Regions from separate parts of the Peribacillus sp. N1 genome, predicted to be linked through region 1. Evidence: riboswitches for the same ligand, from Rfam matches in the RefSeq annotation. Region 1 holds a riboswitch; each other region holds the start of a gene.

The links. Region 1 has a riboswitch for S-adenosylmethionine ahead of mtnW (2,3-diketo-5-methylthiopentyl-1-phosphate enolase). Riboswitches for the same ligand answer to the same signal wherever they lie in the genome.
Region 2: another riboswitch for S-adenosylmethionine. It lies ahead of mmuP (S-methylmethionine permease); the one in region 1 lies ahead of mtnW (2,3-diketo-5-methylthiopentyl-1-phosphate enolase).
Region 3: another riboswitch for S-adenosylmethionine. It lies ahead of ACYP5M_RS13715 (O-acetylhomoserine aminocarboxypropyltransferase/cysteine synthase family protein); the one in region 1 lies ahead of mtnW (2,3-diketo-5-methylthiopentyl-1-phosphate enolase).
Region 4: another riboswitch for S-adenosylmethionine. It lies ahead of ACYP5M_RS04415 (YezD family protein); the one in region 1 lies ahead of mtnW (2,3-diketo-5-methylthiopentyl-1-phosphate enolase).

The regions. Positions count from the first base shown of each region.
Region 1 is NZ_BAAHZO010000001.1:1,251,553-1,257,695, reverse strand. Features, by position in the region: gene ACYP5M_RS05965 (carbon-nitrogen family hydrolase) at 58-840, opposite strand; gene ACYP5M_RS05960 (pyridoxal phosphate-dependent aminotransferase) at 940-2,112, shown strand; SAM riboswitch class I at 2,244-2,397, shown strand; gene mtnW (2,3-diketo-5-methylthiopentyl-1-phosphate enolase) at 2,503-3,735, shown strand; gene ACYP5M_RS05950 (2-hydroxy-3-keto-5-methylthiopentenyl-1-phosphate phosphatase) at 3,742-4,395, shown strand; gene ACYP5M_RS05945 (methylthioribulose 1-phosphate dehydratase) at 4,399-5,028, shown strand; gene ACYP5M_RS05940 (cupin domain-containing protein) at 5,053-5,586, shown strand; gene ACYP5M_RS05935 (CobW family GTP-binding protein) at 6,025-6,143, shown strand, end outside.
Region 2 is NZ_BAAHZO010000001.1:1,098,643-1,104,785, reverse strand. Features, by position in the region: gene ACYP5M_RS05190 (alpha/beta fold hydrolase) at 1-243, shown strand, start outside; gene ACYP5M_RS05185 (nitroreductase family protein) at 426-1,025, opposite strand; gene ACYP5M_RS05180 (ring-cleaving dioxygenase) at 1,276-2,253, shown strand; gene ACYP5M_RS05175 (ring-cleaving dioxygenase) at 2,278-3,225, shown strand; gene ACYP5M_RS05170 (alpha/beta hydrolase) at 3,225-3,833, shown strand; gene ACYP5M_RS05165 (flavin reductase family protein) at 3,851-4,459, shown strand; SAM riboswitch class I at 4,684-4,786, shown strand; gene mmuP (S-methylmethionine permease) at 4,870-6,143, shown strand, end outside.
Region 3 is NZ_BAAHZO010000003.1:159,835-165,977, reverse strand. Features, by position in the region: gene ACYP5M_RS13740 (acyl-CoA dehydrogenase family protein) at 1-1,030, shown strand, start outside; gene ACYP5M_RS13735 (arsenate reductase family protein) at 1,171-1,527, shown strand; gene gcvH (glycine cleavage system protein GcvH) at 1,624-2,007, shown strand; gene ACYP5M_RS13725 (toprim domain-containing protein) at 2,099-2,464, shown strand; gene ACYP5M_RS13720 (thioredoxin family protein) at 2,468-2,776, shown strand; SAM riboswitch class I at 2,921-3,028, shown strand; gene ACYP5M_RS13715 (O-acetylhomoserine aminocarboxypropyltransferase/cysteine synthase family protein) at 3,128-4,438, shown strand; SAM riboswitch class I at 4,554-4,666, shown strand; gene ACYP5M_RS13710 (methionine ABC transporter ATP-binding protein) at 4,820-5,854, shown strand; gene ACYP5M_RS13705 (methionine ABC transporter permease) at 5,847-6,143, shown strand, end outside.
Region 4 is NZ_BAAHZO010000001.1:927,051-933,193, forward strand. Features, by position in the region: gene cobA (uroporphyrinogen-III C-methyltransferase) at 1-53, opposite strand, end outside; gene ACYP5M_RS04390 (DUF3906 family protein) at 73-288, opposite strand; gene ACYP5M_RS04395 (nitrite/sulfite reductase) at 309-1,934, opposite strand; gene cysC (adenylyl-sulfate kinase) at 1,951-2,550, opposite strand; gene sat (sulfate adenylyltransferase) at 2,593-3,741, opposite strand; gene ACYP5M_RS04410 (phosphoadenylyl-sulfate reductase) at 3,771-4,475, opposite strand; gene ACYP5M_RS04415 (YezD family protein) at 4,657-4,800, opposite strand; SAM riboswitch class I at 4,971-5,079, opposite strand; gene ssuE (NADPH-dependent FMN reductase) at 5,361-5,894, opposite strand; gene ACYP5M_RS04425 (TetR/AcrR family transcriptional regulator) at 6,085-6,143, opposite strand, start outside.

The sequences.
Region 1 (6,143 bases):
AATTTTAATCTTCGGGAAAATAATATCAACTTTTTAAATAGTTTGTCAATGGGTAATTTAATAAAAATCAGGACGGCGATCTTCGAATACAGGTATTTTGTTACGTGCTTCCGTAACTTTATTGAAGTCCAAGGTGCCTGTCAGGAGTTCGTTTCCTTCTCCGGCTTCACTTATGATATTTCCCCAAGGATCAATAATCAGGGAATGACCGGCAAATATATTATTGACATCAGAGCCTGAGCGATTAACGGCTACTACATAGGCTTGGTTCTCGATGGCACGGCTAATCAATAAGGCTCTCCAGTGATCGAGTCTCGGCTTTGGCCATTCAGCCGTAACGAATAGAACTTCGGCGCCTTTAGCGGTATGGGCTCGCTGCCATTCAGGAAAACGGATGTCATAACAAATGAAACCAGCACATATTTTTTCATCAAGAGTAAATAAACCATCCTTTTCTCCTGGCTTCAGGAAATGATGTTCATCCATTAACTGAAATAAGTGAAGCTTATCATATTCTTTTATGAGATTTCCCTGTTTATCGATGATGATCATGGTGTTATAGATTCCCTTGCCCGTTTTTTTCGCAATGGAACCGCCTACGATGTGAATCTCGTGTTTCCTTGCCTGTGTTTTAAGAAATTCAATCGTTTTTTCCGCCTCTTGATCAGCAATCTCATTTAACCTGCTTAAGTCGTATCCGGTTGTCCAAAGCTCTGGTAAAATGACGATATCGGGTTCTGACCGTGCTGCTTTTTCCAACCATTGTTCCGCAACCTGAAAATTGATATCCGGTTGCCCGAATGCTATATCCATTTGAATACAAGCTATTTTCCACTTCATCGTTTAAAACCCCCACATGTAAAAAATGCTTTACAAGACTATGATAAACATATATCATTTGTGTCTAGAATTTCAAGAAATTTCAGAGAAGGTGTATAAATGGTGCAATTCGAAAAATCCAGACAGCTTCAGGACCTGCCCAAGCAGTTTTTTGCCTCACTAGTCGCAAAAGTCAATGCCATCACGGAGCAAGGACATGATGTCATTAATTTAGGCCAGGGAAACCCTGATCAGCCGACACCAGACCATATCGTGAAAAGCTTGCAGTCTGCCGCTGAAAAAACGATTAATCATAAATATTCGCCATTCCGGGGGCATCAATATTTAAAAGATGCTGCTGCCGTCTTTTATGAACGTGAATTCGGTGTCAAGCTGGATCCGAACAGTGAAGTGGCGATTCTCTTCGGGGGAAAGGCAGGTCTTGTCGAACTGCCGCAGTGTTTATTGAATCCGGGTGATACGATCCTTGTTCCGGATCCCGGCTATCCGGATTATCTTTCCGGTGTTGTTTTAGCCCAGGCAAAGACCGAATTCATGCCCTTGACAGAAGAAAATGATTTTCTTCCAAAATACAGTGACATACATAAAGAAGTGCTTGATAAAGCCAAAATGATGTTCTTGAACTATCCGAACAATCCCACAGGTGCTTCTGCAACTGAAAGTTTCTTTGATGAGACCGTCTCTACTGCAAAAGAGCATTCAATTTGTGTGGTCCACGACTTCGCTTATGGGGCGATAGGATTCGACGGAAAAAAACCGATAAGCTTTCTCCAGTCAGAGGGAGCGAAGGAAATAGGAATAGAAATATACACACTATCGAAAACATACAATATGGCAGGGTGGAGAGTCGGCTTCGCAGTGGGGAATAAGAGTGTCATAGAAGCTCTTGAACTATTACAAGACCATCTTTATGTGAGTCTGTTCCCGGCGATACAAGAAGCTGCTGCAAGCGCTTTGCTTGACTCGCAGAGCTGTGTAGAGCAGTTAGTGCAGATGTACGAGGGACGAAGGAATGTTTTCATTGAGGGATTAAGGGCAATCGGCTGGGATGTCAAAGCTCCTGCGGCATCATTTTTTGCCTGGCTCAAGGTACCTAAAGGTTTTACGTCCGAGAGTTTTGCAGACTATTTATTAACGCATGCCCACGTTGCTGTTGCCGCAGGGAATGGATTTGGTGAATTTGGCGAAGGTTATGTCAGGGTAGGGCTGCTGACTTCGGAAGAACGGCTGAAAGAGGCTGTGGAACGGATAAGTAAATTAAAATTATTTTAACCACAATGATATATCCGATTAATTCACCCTTAAATAGTTAAAACTTATTGACAAAGTAGGGATTACCTGTCAGAATACAAAATAAATTCTTAATCTTTCGATACTTGGATGCAAATTTATATATCAGCGTTTTCTTATTTTGAGCAGGTGGAGGGACTAGCCCTATGAAGCCCAGCAACCGACCGTAATTCCATTGTAAAATGGGGCGGAATTCTTCGCCGGATTTTTCTTGAAATCCACAAGGCACGGTGCTAATTCTTGCAGCCAATGGCTGGGAGATAAGAAGATGGCTTATTAAAGCCTCTTCTTTATGAAGGGGCTTTTGCCATTTTGAGACCATTTCAGGTTAATGACATCGGGAGTTTACTAACGTGATATAGGAGTGATCAAATGAGCGAGATAGTCGCTACTTATTTAATTCATGATTCTAAGGGAAATCATGAGAAAAAAGCAGAGAGCATTGCCTTAGGTTTGACTGTCGGGACATGGACGGACCTGCCCCATTTAGTCCAGAAACAACTGGAAAAACATAAGGGACGCGTCGTATCGGTGACACCACTTTCCGAAGAAGAGAGGGCAAACAGCTACTTTAATCGTAAAGTATACCGTTCGCTTATTAAAATTGCCTATCCGGCAAGGAATTTCTCCAATGATTTACCTGCAATCCTAACGACGGTCTTCGGCAAACTTTCATTGGACGGGGAAATAAAACTTATCGACTTGGATTTTGTCGGTGATATTCAAAAAGCCTTTCCCGGGCCGCAATTTGGCATTGAAGGCATTAGGAAAAAGATTGGCGTATTTAACCGGCCCCTGGTGATGAGCATCTTTAAAGGTGTATTAGGAAGAGACCTAACATTCCATAATGAGCAACTGAGGCAACAAGCATTAGGAGGTGTCGACCTAGTTAAAGATGATGAGATCCTCTTTGACCAGGAACTGACTCCATTTTTCGATAGAATAAAAACGGGAAAAAGAATATTGAATGATGTCTATGAAACCACTGGCCACCGAACTTTATATGCAGTCAATCTATCAGGGAAAACATTTGAATTATTGGATAAGGCAGAGCAAGCGGCTGATGCAGGGGCAGATGCCTTGTTGTTCAACGTTCATACATATGGTTTGGATGTATTGCAGGCCTTGAGTGAACATGATCGTATCAAGCTGCCGATCATGGCGCACCCCGCATATAGCGGGGCATTGTCAGCTTCATCATTTTATGGGGTCGGCTATCCATTATTGCTTGGTAAATTAGTAAGGTTATCAGGTGCGGATTTATCCTTGTTCCCGTCCCCTTATGGAAGTGTCGCACTTGAAAAAAAGGAGACCTTGGCGATTGCTGAAGCTCTGACAAAAGATGAACTTTCATGGAAAAAAGCCTTCCCTGTTCCCTCTGCTGGCATTCATCCGGGCATGGTTCCGGATCTAATCAAGGATTTTGGAATCGATAGTGTGATTAATGCCGGAGGTGGAATTCACGGGCATCCTGATGGAGCAGATGGCGGGGCAAAGGCTTTCCGATCCGCTGTGGAAGCCGTACTTGCAGGAAAGGAACTATCTGAAGCGGCTGCTGAGGATGAAACACTAAAAAAAGCTCTTGTGTTATGGGGAGGCCTATAAGAAATAATGAAACCGATCATCTTTTGTGATTTTGACGGAACGATCACCAACTCGGATAATATCATTTCCATCATGAAGAAATTTGCGCCTCCGGAATGGGAAGCGTTGAAAGACGGTGTCCTTCAGCAAAAAATCAGTATATCTTCGGGAGTAGGGGATATGTTTTCCCTGCTTGATAGCGGCTTGAAGGATGACATCATCCAATATGTAAGAAAGACGGCCGGCATTCGTCCAGGGTTTTATGAATTCGTTGAGTATACGAAACAAGCCAACATCCCTTTATATATTGTAAGCGGGGGCATGGATTTTTTCATTGCACCGCTTTTGAATGATATCTTGCCAACAGAGTCCGTTTATTGCAACCGTGCATTTTTTGATAAGGAAAAGATTTATATTGAGTGGCCGCATTCCTGTGATGATCAATGTAATAATGGATGCGGTTGCTGCAAGCCATCCATTATGAGGGAAATTGCGGGTGCGGAAGATTTTAAATTCGTTATTGGAGATTCAGTAACGGATTTTGAAGCTGCAAAACAGGCGGATTTTGTCATAGCCCGTGACATACTGCTTGAAAAATGCGATAGCGAAGGGATTCCACATCAAGGTTTTGAAACGTTTTTTGATGTAATTGATATTATTAAGCAGCAGATGGGTGGGTAAAGCGTGAATAATCATTCTAAAGAATGGCAGGAGCTGGCAGATATTAAAGCTGAACTGGCCGAAAGGGATTGGTTTATGGGAACTAGCGGGAACTTGTCCATTCGGGAGCCCAAAAACCCTTTCTTTTATATTACGGCAAGCGGTAAGGATAAAAGGAAGCAATCGGATTCGGACTTTTTACTGGTGGATTTAAAAGGAAAGCCAGTTGAAGAAACGAACCTAAGACCATCGGCCGAAACTTTACTTCATACAGTCATTTACCGGAAAACGAATGCGAACTGTGTACTCCATGTCCATACAGTTGAAAATAATGTGATATCCGAATTGTACGGGGATGAAGGCCAAGTTTCTTTTCGTAATCATGAAATCATTAAAGCGACCGGTCGGTGGGATGAAGATTCGGAACTTCGGATTCCAATCATATATAATCATGCTGACATTCCGCTGTTATCCGATAAGTTCGAGCCACATGTCGAAGAAGACTCTGGCGCCGTGCTGATCCGCAATCATGGTATTACGGTTTGGGGTAAAAGCGGACTCGAAGCAAAGAGAATACTTGAAGCTTGCGAATTTTTATTTCAATATCAACTGTTGCTTAATCAACAAAAGGCATTTGCAGTTTCTTTAAGATAAACACTAATGAAGGAGGAATGAATGATGGCGACGATAAGATTCCAGGAAACAAACGAGGTTATTGAAAACGGTGAACAGGTAAAAGGATTTTTAGAAACACAAGGGGTTATTTATGAGCAATGGGACATTTCTAAATTACCGGCCCATCTCGTGGAAAAATACGATCTAACAGATGCTGAAAAGGAGGAAATCCTTGTAGCATTCCAATCAGAGATAGCGGAAATCTCCGAAAGAAGAGGCTATAAAGCGCATGATATCATCACATTATCCGATGCGAATCCGAACTTGGATCAAATGCTTGAAAACTTTAAGCAGGAACATCACCATGAAGATGATGAAGTGCGTTTCATAGCAGGCGGTACGAGTATCTTTGCGATTGAAGGCAAAGATAAACAGTGGTTTGACGTGCGCCTTAATCCAGGTGATCTTATTAGTGTACCAGAATCAACAAGACATTATTTCACGCTTGCAGAAGATAGGAAAACTGTTGCTGTCCGCATTTTCGTTACAGCGGCAGGATGGGTGCCGATTTACGAAAAAGACGAAGTTCAAGCATGAATCAATGTTAAAAAACCAGCTTACGGGCTGGTTTTTTTATGTAGAAAAAAGGGAAGTCGGAATGGTCTCACCTAACCTTGATTTTATAAAAAAACATGATTAATCCCTTTGTGTTTTTTCTATTTTATAGGAAAGAAATCTCGCAAGATTGAAGAAATTTGCGACACTCCTGCCGAATAACTGGCTAGCCGAGACCCCACAGACGCTTGCGTCGAGGAGGCTCGGGAGACAGTCGGATGAAAGGGAGCGGATTTCTGAAATCGACTGGACGTTTTTAAATAAAAAACTGCAGTCGAACTCGCATTTCTTCGAATTTGCCTAGTCTGAAACCAGCTTACGGGCTGGTTTTTTTATGTGAATCCGGCAAGTGCTTTAGTAAGGTAATTATGATAAAATTTAACGGAATCGAATTTAACCGGATCATAGGAGCAGATAAGAATGAAAACAACCGAAGTGTACATATTGGGCGGCTTTCTCGGCAGCGGGAAAACGACGCTTCTTCGAAATATATTAAAGCAGGAAAGTGACGCGGGCAGAAAAGTGGCCGTGCTTTTAAA
Region 2 (6,143 bases), 150 kb from region 1:
GGTTTTGAGGTAAGGGGGAAAAAAGCGAAGCTATCGAAAATTAATGCTAGTGTTTTGGTCATTGCAAGTAAGTATGATCGATTGGTCCCACAGGAAATGATTTATCCGGTAATGGAGCATTTAACATGTAAGGATAAGACATATAGCCTACTGGAAAGTGGACATGCTGCTAAACAATATTCCGGTGAACTTCCATATTATTTGAAGGAATGGCTACCTGGGCGTTCTTCACCAATTCAATAGGTTAGTGGGGGGAAGTGAAATGTACATGTTTAACGCCAGTGAGGAAATCAAAATCATGCCGGTTGTAGAATATATAGGCTTTGCGGCATTTATATTTTCAAGATTTTTTGCAACATTTCCGGATTACTAAAGTGAAATAAATGAAAGGGCTGGCTTGGTATTTAGAGCCAGCCCCTATTGTCTCATTCATAATATTTCACTCGTTCTTCTAGTGGTGAGAAGTCTTTATCGCCAGGCTCTGCAGTGGGTTTTCCAAAGGGCATCTGAGCGATGAGTTTCCAATCGCGTGATATATCCCATGTCTTTCTCACTTCGTCATCGATTAAAGGATTATAATGCTGAAGGCTTGCACCAAACCCCTCAATTTCCAAGGAAGTCCATACGACAAATTGTAAAATGGCAGACGATTGGTTCGACCAAATCGGAAAGTTTTCGGCATACGTTTTGAATTGTTCTTGAAGCCTTGTTATAATGGCCTGGTCTTCAAAGAATAAAACCGTACCATAACCATTTATAAATGACTTCATTTTTTCTTCCGTTTTTTCGAAATCTTTGTCACCGACAGCTTTTCTTAATGTGTTTTTCGTGATATCCCATAATTGGTCGTGGCTTTGACCAGTTAAAACAATCACTCTTGCACTTTGGGAATTGAAAGCGGAAGGGGAATATTGAACGGCATGATCGATAACTTCTTTAATCCTTTTATTAGGGACAACATGTTCCTTGCTAAGGGAATAATAAGAGCGTCTATCTTCAATTGCGCTAAAAAAGTCTTTAGCCATACATCATACCTCCATTCATTATACCGACTTATTTTGACCTGATTTTATTATTTTATGAAAAGTGAATACGGGTGAAATTATTTGTCTGAAAATGGTTGACAAATTTATCGTTATCATTTATCTTTAAATCAAGATATTTGTATTAAAAGTATTATATGTTTAGTTAAATATCTCGATTTCGAGATATTGTTTACGGATTAATTCCTCTCCTTAAGGGGAGATTTATAAAGAAAAGATAGGAGTGGTACGGATGGAATTAAAAGGATTACATCATGTTTCGGCGATTACAGCTAAAGCGGGAAATAACTTTGATTTCTACACAAAAGTCTTAGGGATGCGATTAATCAAAAAAACGGTGAATCAAGATGATGTTCGTGTGTATCACTTATTTTATGGAGATCAAATTGGTTCTCCGGGTACGGAATTGACGTTTTTTGAAATTCCCAATGCTGCCCGCACTCATCAGGGAAACAATAGCATTTCTGAAATTTCTTTAAGGGTGAGAGATGATGAAGCTCTAGGATATTGGAAAAAACGGTTTGTGGAATTCAATGTTGAGCATGATGAAATATCGAACCGTTTTGAAAGGAAGGTGCTTTCTTTTAAAGATCCTGAAGGGCAGAGGCTACTTCTGGTTTCCGATCAGGATAATAACGGTGTTCAAGGGGGATCACCATGGGATGGAAGCCCGGTACCGCAAGAGTTTTCCATCCTTGGATTAGGACCGGTAAAACTTACTGTACCTAATATTGAACTAACAGAAAGTGTTCTCTCCGAGGTATTGGGGTTCAGGAAAACAGGCACATACCCATCTGCAATTAGGGGGCAAAATCCAATTGTCGTTTATGAGACAGGTGAGGGAGGAACAGGAGCGGAACTTCATATTGAAGAAAGGAATGACATTCCTCGGGAAAGGTTGGGGAGGGGTGGAGTACACCATGTTGCCTTTCGGGTGGATAATGAAGAAGAACTTAGAAAATGGATAGAAAAAATTAGTGAATCAAAATTCGTGAACTCTGGATATGTGGACCGCTTTTATTTTCGTTCACTTTATTTTAGGGAGCCGAATGGAATATTATTTGAACTAGCTACTGATGGACCTGGATTTGCAGTTGATGAAGCAGAGCAGCACCTAGGTGAGAACCTTGCCCTGCCGCCATTTTTAGAATCAAAAAGAAAAGATATTGAATCGAATTTAAAACCACTGAATACAAAATCAACTAATTAATCAAGGGGAAAGGAAGGAATCGGCATGCAAAAGCAAAATGCAGGAATACATCATATAACCGCAATTGTAGGCAATCCTCAAGAGAATTTGGATTTTTATGCTGGAGTGCTGGGAATGCGTATGGTGAAGAAAACCGTTAATTTTGATGATCCAGGCACCTATCATTTATATTTCGGAGATGAATCAGGTTCACCGGGCACTATCATCACTTTCTTTCCTTGGCCTGGGGCATACCGAGGGACAATTGGCTCCGGACAAGTGGGGATAACAACATATGCCATTCCGGAAGGTTCATTGGGCTTCTGGGAAACGCGCTTGGGTAAATTTAATATTGACTTTGAAAAGATCTCACGCTTCGGCGAGGATTATCTGGGATTTCAGGACCCACATGGATTGCAACTTGAACTGGTTGAGCGTAAAGAAGGTAAAAATAGCGAGTGGTCATTCGGCGGTGTACCAGCTGATAAGGCAATCAAGGGATTCGGCGGTGCTGTATTATTGACGTCTAAACCGATCAAAACGATGGAACTTTTAGAGGAAGTGATGGGTTTGCAAAAGATGGGGGAAGAGGGCGATTTCATTCGCTTCAAATCCACATCGGACATCGGAAATTTGATAGATGTTAAAAAAACGGTTTTGCCAAATGGGAAAATCGGAGTGGGAACTGTTCATCATCTTGCATGGCGTGCAAGCGATAATGAAGATCATAAAGAATGGAGGGAACATATCGCAAACCATGGCTATGGCGTGACACCCTTTAAAGACCGCCAATACTTCGATGCCATTTATTTCAGGGAAGATGGAGGCATACTCTTTGAAGTTGCCACAGATCCACCTGGCTTTGCTCATGATGAAACGAAGGAAACGATGGGTAGTAAATTAATGCTGCCGCCATGGCTTGAAGAAAAAAGGGAAATTATGGAGAAAACGTTACTGCCGGCAGTGCCGAGGGTACTAGAGGAGGATAAATGATGAAGCATATTTTTCAAAAAGGAAGTAATCCAGATGCACCGTTGCTTTTGCTTTTACATGGCACTGGGGGAACGGAAACGGATCTTTTGCCATTATCGGAGATGGTTTCACCGGGATCATCCGTACTCAGCGTACGGGGAAATGTACTTGAAAACGGAATGCCCCGTTATTTCCGCCGGCTGGCTGAAGGAGTTTTTGATGAAGAAGATTTGATTTTCCGTACGAAGGAGCTTTATGACTTCTTGGAATCAGCGTCCGGACAATATGACTTCGATCGTGACAGAGTGGTGGCATTAGGTTATTCTAATGGTGCAAACATAGCAGCAAGTTTGATGTTCCATTTCGAAGGGGCATTAAAAGGAGCGATTCTTCATCATCCAATGGTGCCTAGACGCGGGATTGCTTTGCCGTCCCTATCGGATATACCTGTATTCATTGCTGCAGGTAAAAACGATCCGATATGCCCCGCAGCAGAAACTGATGAACTTAATCGGATTTTACTGCAAGCGGGTGCTGCGGTGGACGTTCACTGGGAAAATTACGGTCATCAGTTAACACGTACAGAGGTTGATGCAGCAAGTTCATGGTTTCAAAAGAACTTTTTATAAGAATGAGAGGGATGAAGATGATTTCAGTAAATCCTGAAAGTCTTACAGAACGGGAAAATTATAAGTTTTTGACTGGAAGCATCATACCGAGACCAATAGCCCTGGTCACGACACAATCCGAAACCGGTACAATCAATATAGCGCCGTTCAGTTTTTTTAACATAGTCAGTTCCAATCCTCCGATGATTTCCATTTCTGTTCAACGGAAAGAAGGAGTTTTTAAGGACACGGCCCGAAATGCAATTCAAACAGGTGAATTCGTTGTTCATATCACTGATGAAGACAATGTTGCTGATGCAAATCGAACGGCCAAGGAACTCCCGTCTGACGAAAGTGAATTGGGTCTTACCAATTTCACTCAGGCTGTTAGTGATAAGGTGTCGGTACCAGGATTGCAAGAAGCGAAGGTACGCTTTGAATGCACATTGGAGCATGCGATACCTTTGGCAGGTTCCAAGAATAAACCTGGTTGTGATTTATTGATAGGGAAAATAGTCTGCTATCATATAGAGCAGGAGATTTACCATAATGGCCGAATTGACCAGAAGCGGCTAAAACCAGTAGCAAGATTAGCGGGTCATACTTATACAAAACTAGGAGAATTATTTGAAATTGAAAGACCTTAAGGAATATAAGAAAAATGGCGTCATCTTTTAAGGTGTCGTCATTTTTTAAAAATTATTCCCGGTTAGCATTATTTACAATTCTATAATGTAAGCGACTGTTCCAAAAACAAGTTCATATCTATGCCAAAGGTGCGTTGATCGTTTGGATTTTAAAGGAAGTCTTTACAAACCGAAACAAAACTTGACAATTTTTTCATAGATTGATAAAGTTATAAAAAAATAATTTCTTATCCAGAGAGGTGGAGGGACTGGCCCTATGAAACCTCAGCAACAGGTCTGCAATGACACTGTGCTAATTCCAGGGGGTGAAACCTTGATAGATAAGACCGTACGTGTTTATTTGTCAGTAACGCACTCTTTTTTAGAGTGCGTTTTCGTTTTTTCTGGATGCAAGATAAAGGAGAGTAAGAATGGAGAACAAAAGGAAGCATGATTTTCAAAGGAAAATGCAGGCACGGCATATAATAATGCTATCGCTTGGCGGGGTGATTGGAACAGGTTTATTCTTAAGTTCGGGTTATACGATTCAACAGGCAGGCCCGTTTGGCACCATCCTTTCGTATCTGATTGGGGCATTAGTGGTTTATCTAGTCATGCTATGTCTAGGGGAACTGGCAGTACATATGCCCGAGACAGGTGCGTTTCATAGCTACTCAGCTAAATACATAGGTCCTGGGACAGGGTATACAGTAGCCTGGTTGTATTGGCTAACTTGGACAGTTGCACTTGGTTCGGAATTCACGGCTGCAGGATTGTTGATGCAGAGATGGTTTCCATCAATCAATGTCTGGATATGGAGTGCACTATTTGCCATATTGGTTTTGGCATTAAATGCGTGGACCGTTAAATTTTTCGCTGAATCCGAATTCTGGTTTGCGTCTATAAAGGTATTTGCCATTGTGATTTTCATTATTTTGGGAGCAGCGGCAATGCTAGGTTTCATTCCAATAATTCATTCACAATCCGCTCCGTTATTCTCCAATTTTACAAGTGAAGGTTTATTTCCGAATGGTGCTTTTGCCATTATAATGACGATGCTTGCGGTGAATTTCGCATTCTCTGGAACTGAATTAATTGGAATTGCAGCTGGAGAAACTGTGAATCCAGAAAAAACGATACCAAAGGCAATCCGTATGACATTATGGAGATTGATTATCTTTTTTGTAGGAACCATCGTTGTATTATCCGCATTATTGCCTATTTCGGATGCAAGCGTATTAGAAAGCCCCTTTGTGGCAGTTCTTGAACGGATTGGTGTGCCATATGCAGCGGATATTATGAACTTTGTTATATTAACTGCCATTTTGTCTGCTGCAAACTCAGGACTGTATGCGGCATCCAGAATGCTTTGGTCACTTGCAGATAAGGAAACTATATCACCAATATTTGCAAAATTGACAAAACGGGGAGTTCCGATAAATGCAGTCCTTTTCAGTATGTTGGGCGGCTGCTTAGCCCTGTTTTCGAGTATTATTGCACCGGATACTGTTTACATAGTGCTTGTATCCATTTCTGGACTAGCCGTTGTTGTAGTTTGGATGAGTATTAGCATGTCGCAATTTCTATTTCGCAGACGATATATAAACGAAGGAAATTCAGTAAATGACTTAGCTTATCGAACGCCATTATATCCACTCGTACCAATCGTTTCTTTTATGCTATGCCTAGCTTCTTGCATAGGAAT
Region 3 (6,143 bases), on a different contig from region 1:
AAAAGGACATGTCATCGCTTTCAATATCCTGAATATCGGCCGTTATAAATTAGGTGTCGGTGCTGTCGGCGGATCTAAACGTGCCCTTGAGATTACAGCAGCTTATACGAATCAACGTCAACAGTTCAAAACGAAAATTTCCGATTTTAACTTGACGAAAGAAAAACTTGCAACAATGGCATCCAAAATTTATGCAGCAGAAAGCTCTGTATACCGTACCGTTGGCCTTTATGAACAAAGACAAAGCAAATTGACGGATGAGCAAGTGAAAGATGGGAAATCAATGGCTGCTGCAATCGCTGAATATGCCATTGAGTGTTCATTGAATAAATTCTTCGCTTCCGAAGTGTTGGATTATGTTACGGACGAAGGCGTACAGCTTCATGGTGGCTATGGTTTCATGCAGGAGTATGAAATTGAAAAAGCATATCGTGATTCCCGGATTAACCGGATCTTTGAAGGTACAAATGAAATCAATCGATTGCTTGTCCCTGGAACTTTCCTGAAGAAAGCACTTAAAGGGGAATTGCCGCTTCTTCAAAAGGCTCAAAGCCTACAAGAGGAATTAATGATGATGATGCCGGAAGAACCTGGTGATGAGCCATTGGCACAAGAAAAAATGCTTGTTAGAAATGCTAAGAAAATCGGGATTCTGGCAGCTGGCCTTGCTGCACAGAAATACGGCAAAACTCTTGATCAAGAACAAGAAATCCTCTCCAACATTGCTGATATCGCATCCCTTGCCTATGCAGCGGAATCCGTGGTATTGCGTACGGAAAAAGCAATAGCAGCTACAGGTTTGGAGAAGAACAAACAAAAAGTGCTTTACACAGAAATCTTCGTTCAGGAAGCTTTCAATGAAATAGAACAGCACGCAAAGGAAACGTTAATCGCAGTGGAAACAGGCGATACTCTTCGCATCATGCTTGCGTCGCTCCGTAAGCTGACAAGGCATAATCCGATCAATGTCATTGCGAAAAAACGTGAAGCTTCCGTCAAGGTAATCGAAGCTGAAAAATATGCTCTTTAAGAAATGAATCAAAGTCAGTAAAGGGAATGCCCGAGAAGGCATTCCCTTATTTCCTTTGATGAAATCGCATTGGAAAATCAAAAGACAATTCGTTGTATTGCGTGATGAAAACGGGTATTCTATTGATAGGTGGTGAAATGATGGGCTTAACATTATATTGGTACCCAAAATGCGGCACATGCCGTAACGCGAAGAAGTGGCTTGATAATCATGAACTGCAGTATGAAGCAATCCATATAGCGGAAAATCCGCCTTCGCGAACAGAAATAGAACAACTATATAAAATCAGCAATTTGGAGTTGAAGAAGTTTTTCAATACTAGCGGTCAAAAATATCGGGAGCTTGGCTTAAAGGATAAGCTGAAAGAAGCTTCTGAAGCAGAGATGCTTGATATATTGTCCACAGATGGCATGCTTCTGAAAAGGCCGATTGTTACGGATGGCACCAAAGTGACGGTAGGTTTCAAAGAGGAGCAATTCGAACAGGTTTGGAACTGAAAATTTCTCGAAATATTTGGTTAATTCCTTACTTAAACAAACAATCTACCTTATAATGGAATAGATAAAATAAGATGTACATATGGAGGGTTAATAATGACAACAACACCAAAAGAACTTCGTTACACAAAAGAACATGAATGGGTCAAAACGGAAGATGGAACAGTGCGCATTGGAATTACAGCTTTCGCACAGTCCGAGCTTGGGGACATCGTATTCGTTGAGCTTCCGGAAATCGGCGATGAATTGAAAGCGAACGAACCATTCGGAAGTGTTGAATCCGTTAAGACCGTTTCTGAGCTTTATGCACCTATCAGTGGCAAGGTTGTTGAAGTAAACGAAGATTTAAGTGACAACCCTGAATATGTAAATGAGTCTCCTTATGAAAAGGCATGGATGGTTGTGCTTGAACCATCTAATAGCAGTGATATTGAAAGCCTGATGAGCGCTGAAGAGTATGAGAGTTTAATCAACGGTTAAAAAAAGGAGAGGGGGGACTGAAAAGGCCTGCTCTCTTTTTCATTTTGTACCGTGGCAGTTGCACACATAATTCGTGAGATGGAGTGATGACATGGAGTGGGGCGAATTCGATAAAGTGATCATTGTAGAAGGCAGTTCCGATAGAAGAAAAGTTGCCTCCGTTTTAAATGAAGATGTGGAAATAAGATGTACGAATGGGACCATATCATTAACTAAGCTGGATGAATTAGTGGATGAATTGATGGACCGTGATGTTTATCTCCTTTTTGACGCAGATGAATCAGGAGAAAAGCTGCGGAAGCAGTTCCGAAGGGAAATGCCTGAGGCGAACCACCTGTATATTAATAAAATGTACAAAGAAGTGGAAAGCTCACCCGAACATCATATCGCAACTGTGCTTCTATCTGCCAATATGAATGTGAAAATGAAATTTTTAAGTCAAAGGGTGAACGACTAATTGATGCAGGAATGGAAAGAAGAAGAGTGTAAGCTTGCTGTTGAACATGGGGAAACCTTTTGCTTATATTTATATACCCCTTTATGCGGCACTTGTCAGGTTGCCTCCAAGATGCTGACGATATCCTTGGAGCTATTCCCGGAATTGAAGGCAGGCAAAATGAATATGAATTATGTCCAAGCAATTGCCGAATCATATGAAATTGAAAGTGTTCCATGTTTATTGTTTTTCAAAGAAGGACGGCTGCACAAAAAAATATATGCCTTTCAATCCGTTCCTTATTTGTACGGATTGCTTAAGGAAATCAGCTAAGAAACCAATCGGAACCGTGGTTGGTTTCTTTGTTGCGGACATATGAATGTTAGATGAAATTAAACAAAGAATATTCTAACAATTCATTGACTGATTTAATCTAAAATGCTATATTTTGAATTAAGTAACAGCAGAATTTAATAGTTCTTATCAAGAGTGGCGGAGGGACTGGCCCGACGAAGCCCGGCAACCGGTATAAATTTTTATATACGGTGCTAATTCCAGCAGAGTGTTGGCTCTGGTAGATGAGGTGTATTCTTGAAACCTCTTCTTATTGAAGTGGTTTTTTTGTTTATAAAAGGCCAGACATCATATAATTCCAACTAAATCCATAGAAAAAGGTGAAATCATATGTCAGGGAAAAAATTGCGTTTCGAAACATTGAGTGTTCATGGCGGTCTGCAAGCTGATGAAACAGGTGCACGTGCAGTTCCTATCTACCAAAGCAATGCATACTTGTTCAAGGACACCGACCATGCAGCGAATTTATTTGGCCTAAAGGAGAATGGCTATATATATTCACGACTCCATAATCCCACGATCAGCGTTTTTGAGGAAAGAATGGCCTTATTGGAAGGCGGAATCGGCGGATTGGCAACAGCAAGCGGAATGGCTGCCATCTCACTTTCAATCCTGAATATTGCCGCTGCAGGGGATGAGATTGTTTCAGCATCTACATTATATGGCGGTACGTATAACCTTTTTGAAAATACTCTTCCTAAATACGGGATTAAAGTGAAGTTCGTTTCTCCTGATGACCCTGAAAATTTCAAAAGGGCGATTACGCCAAGAACTAAAGCCATTTTTGCTGAAACCATCGGAAATCCAAGTTTGAGGGTGCTTGATATTGAAGCGGTAGCGAAAATCGCCCATGATGCCGGAATACCTTTAATCATTGATAATACCTTTGCGACACCGTATCTATGCAGACCAATTGATTTTGGAGCGGATATTGTCATCCATTCCGCTACAAAATGGCTTCTGGGAAATGGAACTACGCTTGGCGGTGTCATCGTGGATGGAGGGAAATTCGATTGGAACTCGCCAAATTACCCTGGCTTCACAGAGCCTGACCCAAGTTACGACAATCTGGTATACGCCGAGGCAGTTGGACCTGCCGCATTCATAACGAAAGCCCGAGTCCAGTTACTCCGTGATTTAGGACCTGCGCTAAGTGCCCAAAGTGCATTCCAGTTTACGCTGGGACTTGAAACGCTGCATGTAAGGATGAAAGAGCATCTATCAAACACCAAGTCTGTCATTAAATATTTAAAAAACCATCCTGCGGTGACTTGGGTTTCACATCCTGGTGATGAGGATCATCCCGATAAAGCCCTTGCGGAAAAATATTTGCCAAAGGGAGCTGGATCTGTTGTGACTTTTGGGATACAAGGTAATCGAGAAGCTGGGGCAAAACTTATCAATTCGGTGGAATTATGGTCCCATGTAGCGAATGTTGGGGATGCGAAGAGCTTGATCATCCACCCAGCCAGTACGACCCATCAACAATTGAATGAGGCAGGTCTTGCGAAAGCGGGTGTGAGTGCCGACCAAGTCCGTTTATCGATTGGGATTGAAAATGTAGAGGATTTAATAGAAGATTTGGAGCAGGCAATTGAAAAAGCGACGAATATAGTCTCCTTGACATCCAAAACGGTTTAAGTAAAGTTTCTGTATGCTTGTACTAGAAATATTATACATTGCGCTCCTTTTTTATCTATGATAAAATTTCTCCATACTAAAGAACTTAATGATGTACAAATATTCTATATATTAGCTCTTATCAAGAGAGGTGGAGGGATGTGCCCGATGAAACCCGGCAACCGACAAGGAGATTTCCTTGGAAAGGTGCCAATTCACACAAAGTTTAATCACTTTGGAAGATGAGAGGAAGGCCTGTTTCTTCACCTGCCTTTCTGCTCATGCAGAAAGGTTTTTTCTGTTTTAATTGGGTAAACTTTTACATGATATGAGAAACAGACTAATAATGTAGAGAAATCAACTAAGTTCATAGGTTTTATTGGATAAAAGAGGTGAGGGTTAATGATTACATTGACGAAAGTCAGTAAGCTGTTCCGAATAGGAAAAGGAAACAGTGAGACAATCAAGGCTGTAAATAATGTGAATGTTGAAATAAATAAAGGCGAGATTTTCGGTATCATCGGTTACAGTGGAGCGGGGAAAAGTACTTTGATCAGAATGCTCAATGGATTGGAAACACCAACAGAGGGATCTGTTGTAGTTGCTGAGAAGGAAATTTCAAAAATTAAAGGGGCTCAGCTCCGCAAGGCCCGTCAAGAAATCAGCATGATTTTCCAACATTTCAATTTATTATGGTCGAGGACCGTTCAGGAGAATATATCTTTCCCATTGGAAATTGCAGGAGTTTCTAAACCTGAGCGAACCAAGCGTGTGAACGAATTGATCAAGTTAGTAGGATTGGAAGGCAGGGAAAAGGCCTATCCATCACAATTAAGCGGAGGGCAAAAGCAAAGGGTGGGAATAGCCAGGGCTCTGGCAAATGACCCTAAAGTGCTGCTGTGTGATGAAGCGACTTCTGCCTTGGATCCGCAGACTACCGACTCCATACTCGAATTGCTTGTTGACATCAATCAGCGTTTGGGGTTGACGATCGTCTTGATAACACATGAAATGCATGTGATCCGCAAAATCTGCCATCGCGTCGCCGTGATGGAAAGTGGGCAAGTTGTTGAACAGGGACCTGTCCTGGATGTTTTCAAGAACCCTAAAGAACAAATGACGAAGCGTTTCGTGCAACAGGTAACGGAACCGGAAGAAACGAAAGAAACGATGGACCATTTGCTCGAACGCTATCCTGCAGGCAAAGTGATTCAATTGACCTTTGTAGGCGATCATGCCGAAAGCCCGTTGATCACCAAGCTTGTACGTAACTTCGAGTTGGATGTCAATATCGTTCAAGGTAAGATATCCCAAACAAGAAGCGGTTCATATGGAACATTGTTTATCCATCTTGATGGCACTGAGGATGAAATGCTCCGCGCAATCGAATTCATTAAAGCACAGCAGGTAGGCGTGGAGGTGATTACTCATGCTTGAAGAATTATTGCCGAATGTTGATTGGGAAGACATTATTGAAGCTACGAGGGAAACGCTTTACATGACAAGCGTCTCTGTAGTGGCAACCTTTTTTATAGGCATAATATTAGGATTGATCCTGTTCCTGACAGGGAAGGGTAATATGTGGGAAAACCGGGCAGTCAACGGGATCATGAGTGCTGTCGTCAATATTTTCCGTTCCATTCCATTTCTTATTTTGATCGTGCTGCTCATTCCTTTCACTAAAGCGCTAGTCGGTTCCATGATCGGAGAGAACGCTGCACTGCCG
Region 4 (6,143 bases), 320 kb from region 1:
GTAATTAAATCTGGATCTCCGGGACCGGCTCCTACTAGATATACTTTCCCCATTTATGCAACCTGCCTTCCCTTAGAGAATCGTTTCGAATTCCGATAAAACGAAACCTGCTCCATTTTTAATTTTCCTTTTTTCATATAATGAGATGTCATCCACTTCAGGCATTTTCAAAAAATGTTTTTCCAGCTCGATATCAACAAGGTCAAACGCCTTTTCATCCGAATCGGCAACAATGATGACATGGATTGGTTTTTCCTTGATAGTGACTTCGAAACGGTATAGATTCATGGATTGCTTACCTTCCCCTATTAAACGGCCACTTCCGTTAATATATCATCTAGCTTACTTTGTAACTGGGATATCCCTACCCTTTCCACAAAATCAAGAAAGGTTTCGGATAGAAGTTTTGTTTGTTTGAAAAATAGGATCAGTTCTTTCAGAACATGATAGAGCTGTTCAGATTCCACTTTCCCTTTAAGCTTTTCATTGAACTTACCGCCTTCATTCAGCGTTCCCCCGACGTATATCTCAAAAGCTTCGACCATCTTTTTGTCCTGGTTTTTCATTTTTATGCCTTGCAGTCCAATTTCGGCGATGGCTCTTTGACCGCAATTATTCGGACAGCCCACCATATGCATCCTTACAGGAACATCGAGATCTATTTCCTTGTCCAATGATTCAGAAATGGTCCTCATTCGTTCTTTTGTTTCAACGAGTGCCAGGTTGCAATACTCGATGCCTGTACAAGAAACGGAATAACCAATGAATTTTTTTGGGTGGTATGGAAACCTTTCAAAGATGGATTCCTGTTTTAATTCCTCAAGTTTTGCATCCGGCACATTTGGAATGATAAGATTTTGAGAATTACAGTTGCGGATTTCACCATTTCCATATTTCTTCGCAAGTTCGGCAAACTCAATCACTTCGTCTGGATTTAGACGACCAACTGGTATATTGACTCCAACATAGTTCAGACCATCTTGTTTTTGTTTATGGATGCCGTAGAAATAACCTGCATTCCATTCCTTCACCGCACTATCACCCTTTTCAGGAAGCGGACCGGTGTACTCCAGCAATTTTTCCTTGAATTGTTCAGGACCCCAATCAGCTACAAGGAATTTCAAACGCGAGCGATGACGTTTTTCACGGTACCCAAAGTCACGGAATATCGTCGTGATGGCGGCCGCTACTTCGACTGTTTTTTCAGGTAAAATGAATAAGTCAAGTTCTTCTGCCAGCATCGGAACGGAGGATAGCCCACCGCCTACTTTTACGTGAAAACCAACTTCCGTTACTCCATCAATTACTTTAGTAGCCGGATTGAATGAAACACAGTTGATTTCAGCATTTGAGGCATTATGGATATTAGCACTTATGGACATTTTATATTTCCTCGGAAGGTTTGAATAGTCTTCGTTAAGGCGGAAATACTCAAATACATCATAAAGTACCTCGCGTGTATCAAAAAGTTCGTCAGGATCGATGCCTGCCAATGCATTACCGATGATATTACGTGTGATATCACCACATGCACCGGCCGTAGTCATTCCGACCTTTTCCAAACGGTTTAATATATCCGGGACTTGTTCGATGGTCAGCCAGTGGAATTGAACGGCTTGACGGGTTGTAATGTCATATACACCCCTCCCATAATCTTTAGCGATGTTAGCAAGAGTTATCTGTTGATCATAAGTCAGGATACCTCCGGGAATAACGACACGCATCATCCAGTAACCTGCTTCTTTTGGCCGTTGCAGGTATAGACCTGCCCACTTGAACATATCCCAATTCTCTTTAGGGATGGAATCAAAACCATTTACAGCGTAATGTGGAATATCATCGAATATCTTCAATCCATCTTTTTCCAATTTCCAGATTTCCGTTTTATTTTTAGCGATTAGTGGATTTTCCGACCAAAATTTCTCGTAAACCATTACATTTCCTCCTTGATTAGATCGCTTTCTTTGCTGTCAAATAGCCGATTACCTGTTCAACGCACTCTTCAATGCTGTATTGGTCGGATTCTAAAGTGATTTCCGGTTGTTCAGGTTCTTCGTATGGAGAGTCGATTCCGGTAAAATCTTTAATGATTCCTTTACGCGCCTTGTCATAAAGACCTTTTGGATCACGCACTTCGCACTCTTCGATCGGACACTTTATGTATACTTCAATAAACTCCCCTTCATCGAGTAAATCACGTACAATCTGCCGATCTGCCCTGAAAGGTGATATGAAGGCGGTCAATACGAACTGCCCACTATCCACGAATAACTTGGAAACCTCACCGATTCGTCTAATATTCTCGGTTCGATCTTCTTCAGAAAAACCTAAATCTTTATTTAATCCGTGGCGGATATTATCACCATCCAAAACATAACTTCGAATATTCCGATTATATAACTCTTTAGCGACCGCGTTCGCAATCGTTGATTTTCCGGAGCCCGAGAGACCAGTGAACCAAAGAACTGTGCTTTCATGGCCGTTTTGCTTCCGGCGGAGCTCCTTGGTCAATGACGTTTCATGCCAAGTGACATTCGTACTTTTACTCATTAATAATCCCCCTCTTCATGTGGTCCTTCAATTTATGTCCGATCAGTTATAAACTTCATTCTTTTTTAGACCTTCGATCAATACCTCGATGACTTCTTTACGGCTAAAGGTAGCTGGAGGAATTTCTCCGTTACGCAGCATTTCCCTTACTTTCGTTCCAGACAGGATGACATGGTCTTCCTTGCCATGAGGACAAGTTTTAGCGGAAGCCATATTGCCACATTCTTTACAATAAAAACTATGTTCAAAGAATAATAGCGTGATCCCTAACTCATCTGCGTTGAAATTCCCAAAGATTTTTTGAGCATCATATGTGCCATAATAATCGCCCACACCCGCATGATCTCGTCCGACGATAAAATGGGTGCAACCATAATTTTTACGGACCATGGCATGGAAAATGGCTTCTCTAGGTCCTGCATAACGCATGGCAGCAGGGAAAACTGCAAGGGAGACGCGATCCTTAGGATAATATTTTTCAAGCAGCACTTTATAGCTTTCCATTCTTACATCTGCCGGAATGTCATCTGATTTAGTGGCACCTACGAGAGGATTTAAGAATAAGCCGTCGACAATCTCCAATGCTGTCTTTTGAATGTATTCATGTGCACGGTGAACAGGGTTCCTCGTTTGGAAGCCGACAACCGTTTCCCAGCCCTTTTCAGCAAAAGCTTTCCTTGTCTCGACCGGGTCCAAATAATTAGCTTGAAACTGCGGACGCTCTATTCTCTTGATCAACTTTATTTCCCCGCCGGCATATACATCACCGCGGTTATATAAATTTTTCACTCCTGGATGCTTCTCATCATCCGTTTGATAAACTAATGTCGCTTCCAATTGCTTATCTGGTGTGTATATATCGGAAACGGAGAGAACCCCGTATGTTTCACCTTCATGAGTCAACGTTACTTCTTCACCTATAGTAAGGGTTTCGGCAGTTTCTTCGGTCAAAGGCAGCGTAATCGGGATGCTCCATACATGACCGCTGCTAAGCCTCATATCCTTGACTACTGTCTCATAGTCACTTTTTGTAAAGAATCCTTTAATTGGACTGTAGGCACCAGTGCCTATCAATTCAAGATCACTTAAAGCAATTTCATCGATTTCGATCGACTTTGTTATTTTACTAATATCATAATTTGGTTCCCAAAGATCGATTAGTGTTCCTCCGTGCGGTAAACTGATTGTCATGCTAATTTCCCCCTATGGTTTCTATTTATTTAAGATAAATGCAATCCGCATTCCGTTTTTTGAGCTCCTTGCCAACGGCCAGAGCGTAAATCATCTGCATTGAAGGCTGGTGCTGTACATGTTTTACATCCAATGCTCGGATATCCATTATCATGCAGGATATTATATGGAAGTCCGTTTTTATGGGCATAGCGCCAAACATCTTTCCATGTCCAATGTATGAGTGGACATATTTTAACTGACTTGAACTTATTATCCTTATTGATATACTCGGTCGAAGCCCTTGTCTCGGATTGCTCCCTCCGCAGTCCCGAAAGCCATGCTGTTGCCGTTGAAAGCACATCGGTAAGCGGAATGATTTTACGGATGTTACAGCACTTATTTGAATCTCTAACCCATAATTCATCCCCAAATTCCGCTGCTTGTTCCTCAAGCGTCAAGGCAGGTTTCTTCATTTCTATCGAAAGCTTTGGATATCGCTTTTTCACTTGCTCGATCAATTGATAAGTTTCCTCAAAATGAACATCTGTATCAAGGAAAACTATTTTGGCAGAAGGATTGACCTTCGCCAATAAATCCGTAAGCACGATGCCTTCAATGCCAAAACTGCAAGCATAAATCAGTTCGTTTCCATAATGGTCATTCGCCCATTGCAGAACTTCCAAAGCACCTTTTGTCTCACTGTCTTCGGGAAATACAGGGAAATCCCCAGTGTTGAAATTTTCATAGTTTATTAATGCAGCCAACTTAGTAGCCCCCTCTAAAACTTGCTGTATCAGGTTAGAGTAACTGTTGATCAATACCCGTTGTAATATTCTCCAGTTTGTTTGACTCTAGAAAAAAAGAGACGAATCTAACCAATACTCTCTTTATATCAGTTAAACCCGCCTCTAGTTTTTCTAGTCAGCAGATACCTTATTTAATTCTTAATTTTTCATTTCTTTCCATTTGAATGATTTTACCATCCTGGACAATAAGTGTAATGGACCCATATTTCATAGAATTAAGCATTTCTTGAAGTCGTTCAAATATTTCTTCAAGCTGATTCTCTTTATCCAAGCCTGTTCCTCCTTTAAGAAAATCCGCGAATTTCTTATTTTCACCGCTGATCAAATGAATTTCTTAGATTTATATAATTCCAAACAACCTTACATTGTTATGGTTTGCCTACAACTTTCCAAAAAACAAAAATCTTTCCATGATGGAAAGATCCCAAGGTAAATATCTTTACCTTATCTTCCAAAATGATCAACATTTTGTTGGAGGTAGCACCTTGCATCGACCATGCAGGTTGCTGGACTTCAAAGGGCCAATTCCCTCCGTCGCTCTGGATAAGTTTTATTATTTTAAATATTAACATATATTTAATCCTTGTCAATGGAGTTTTCTTATAAAATAACTTGGTTTAATATTATGGATGAACTGTTATTTTTATACACACTATTCCGATTATGATTTTATGTTCATGTAAATATGAAAATAGACTCGTCTTTTTAGATAAAGCCTCCAAAAAAATGAGTCTATTTTCATTAACAAGCCTATAATTGGCGCCAGTCATCATCTGAAAAAATAATTTCTCGAATTCCAGTCCTTTTAAACGAAGGGATTACTCGAATTCATTAATTTCTTAACTGTATCGCTTCTACAAATTCTTGAACTTGACTCTGGACCCGATCAATTAAATTCAAATCATTTATCGGTTTTTCTGAATTCTGTTTATCTATTTCCTTATCAACAAAATAAATGCCCTGCAGCGGCTCGCCTTTTAATATTGAAATTAATGGTTTAAGTGCATAGTCAATCGCCAATAGATGCCTGTTACTTCCGCCAATCATGATTGGCAGTACTGGCTTACCCTTAAAAGCACCTTCTGGCAGCAAATCAATCAAGGCCTTCAATACACCTGTATAAGAAGCCTTATAAACCGGTGAACCAATAATGACACCTCTAGCTGCTTGAATTTTCTCTGAAAGCTTTAAGATATCTTCGCTATTATATTTGCCTTTGAATAAATCATCTGCTGAGAAATCCGTGATTGAGAAATAAGCTGTGGTAAATCCTTCGTTTTCGACTAATGATTGAATATGTTTTAGTGAAATGTCCGTTCTGGACGGAATAGCCGGACTTCCTGATAAAATTACGATATCGCTCATTTAATATACCCCTCCAATATTACATGATTGCCAGATAAAATCTTCGTAAAGCATTTCGTACAGTATGTATTTATCGTAATAGTCTGAAAAATATAAGTCAAATCTTACACTCTGGACATCTACTCTGAATGAAAAAAGAAACGGTCATATTTACGGCTTGATGCTCATGCCCTTAAATATGACCGTTTCATTATGTATGTTTTTGTTTGCCATGAATACCATATACCAAAAGTTGAGCAATGCTCTTAA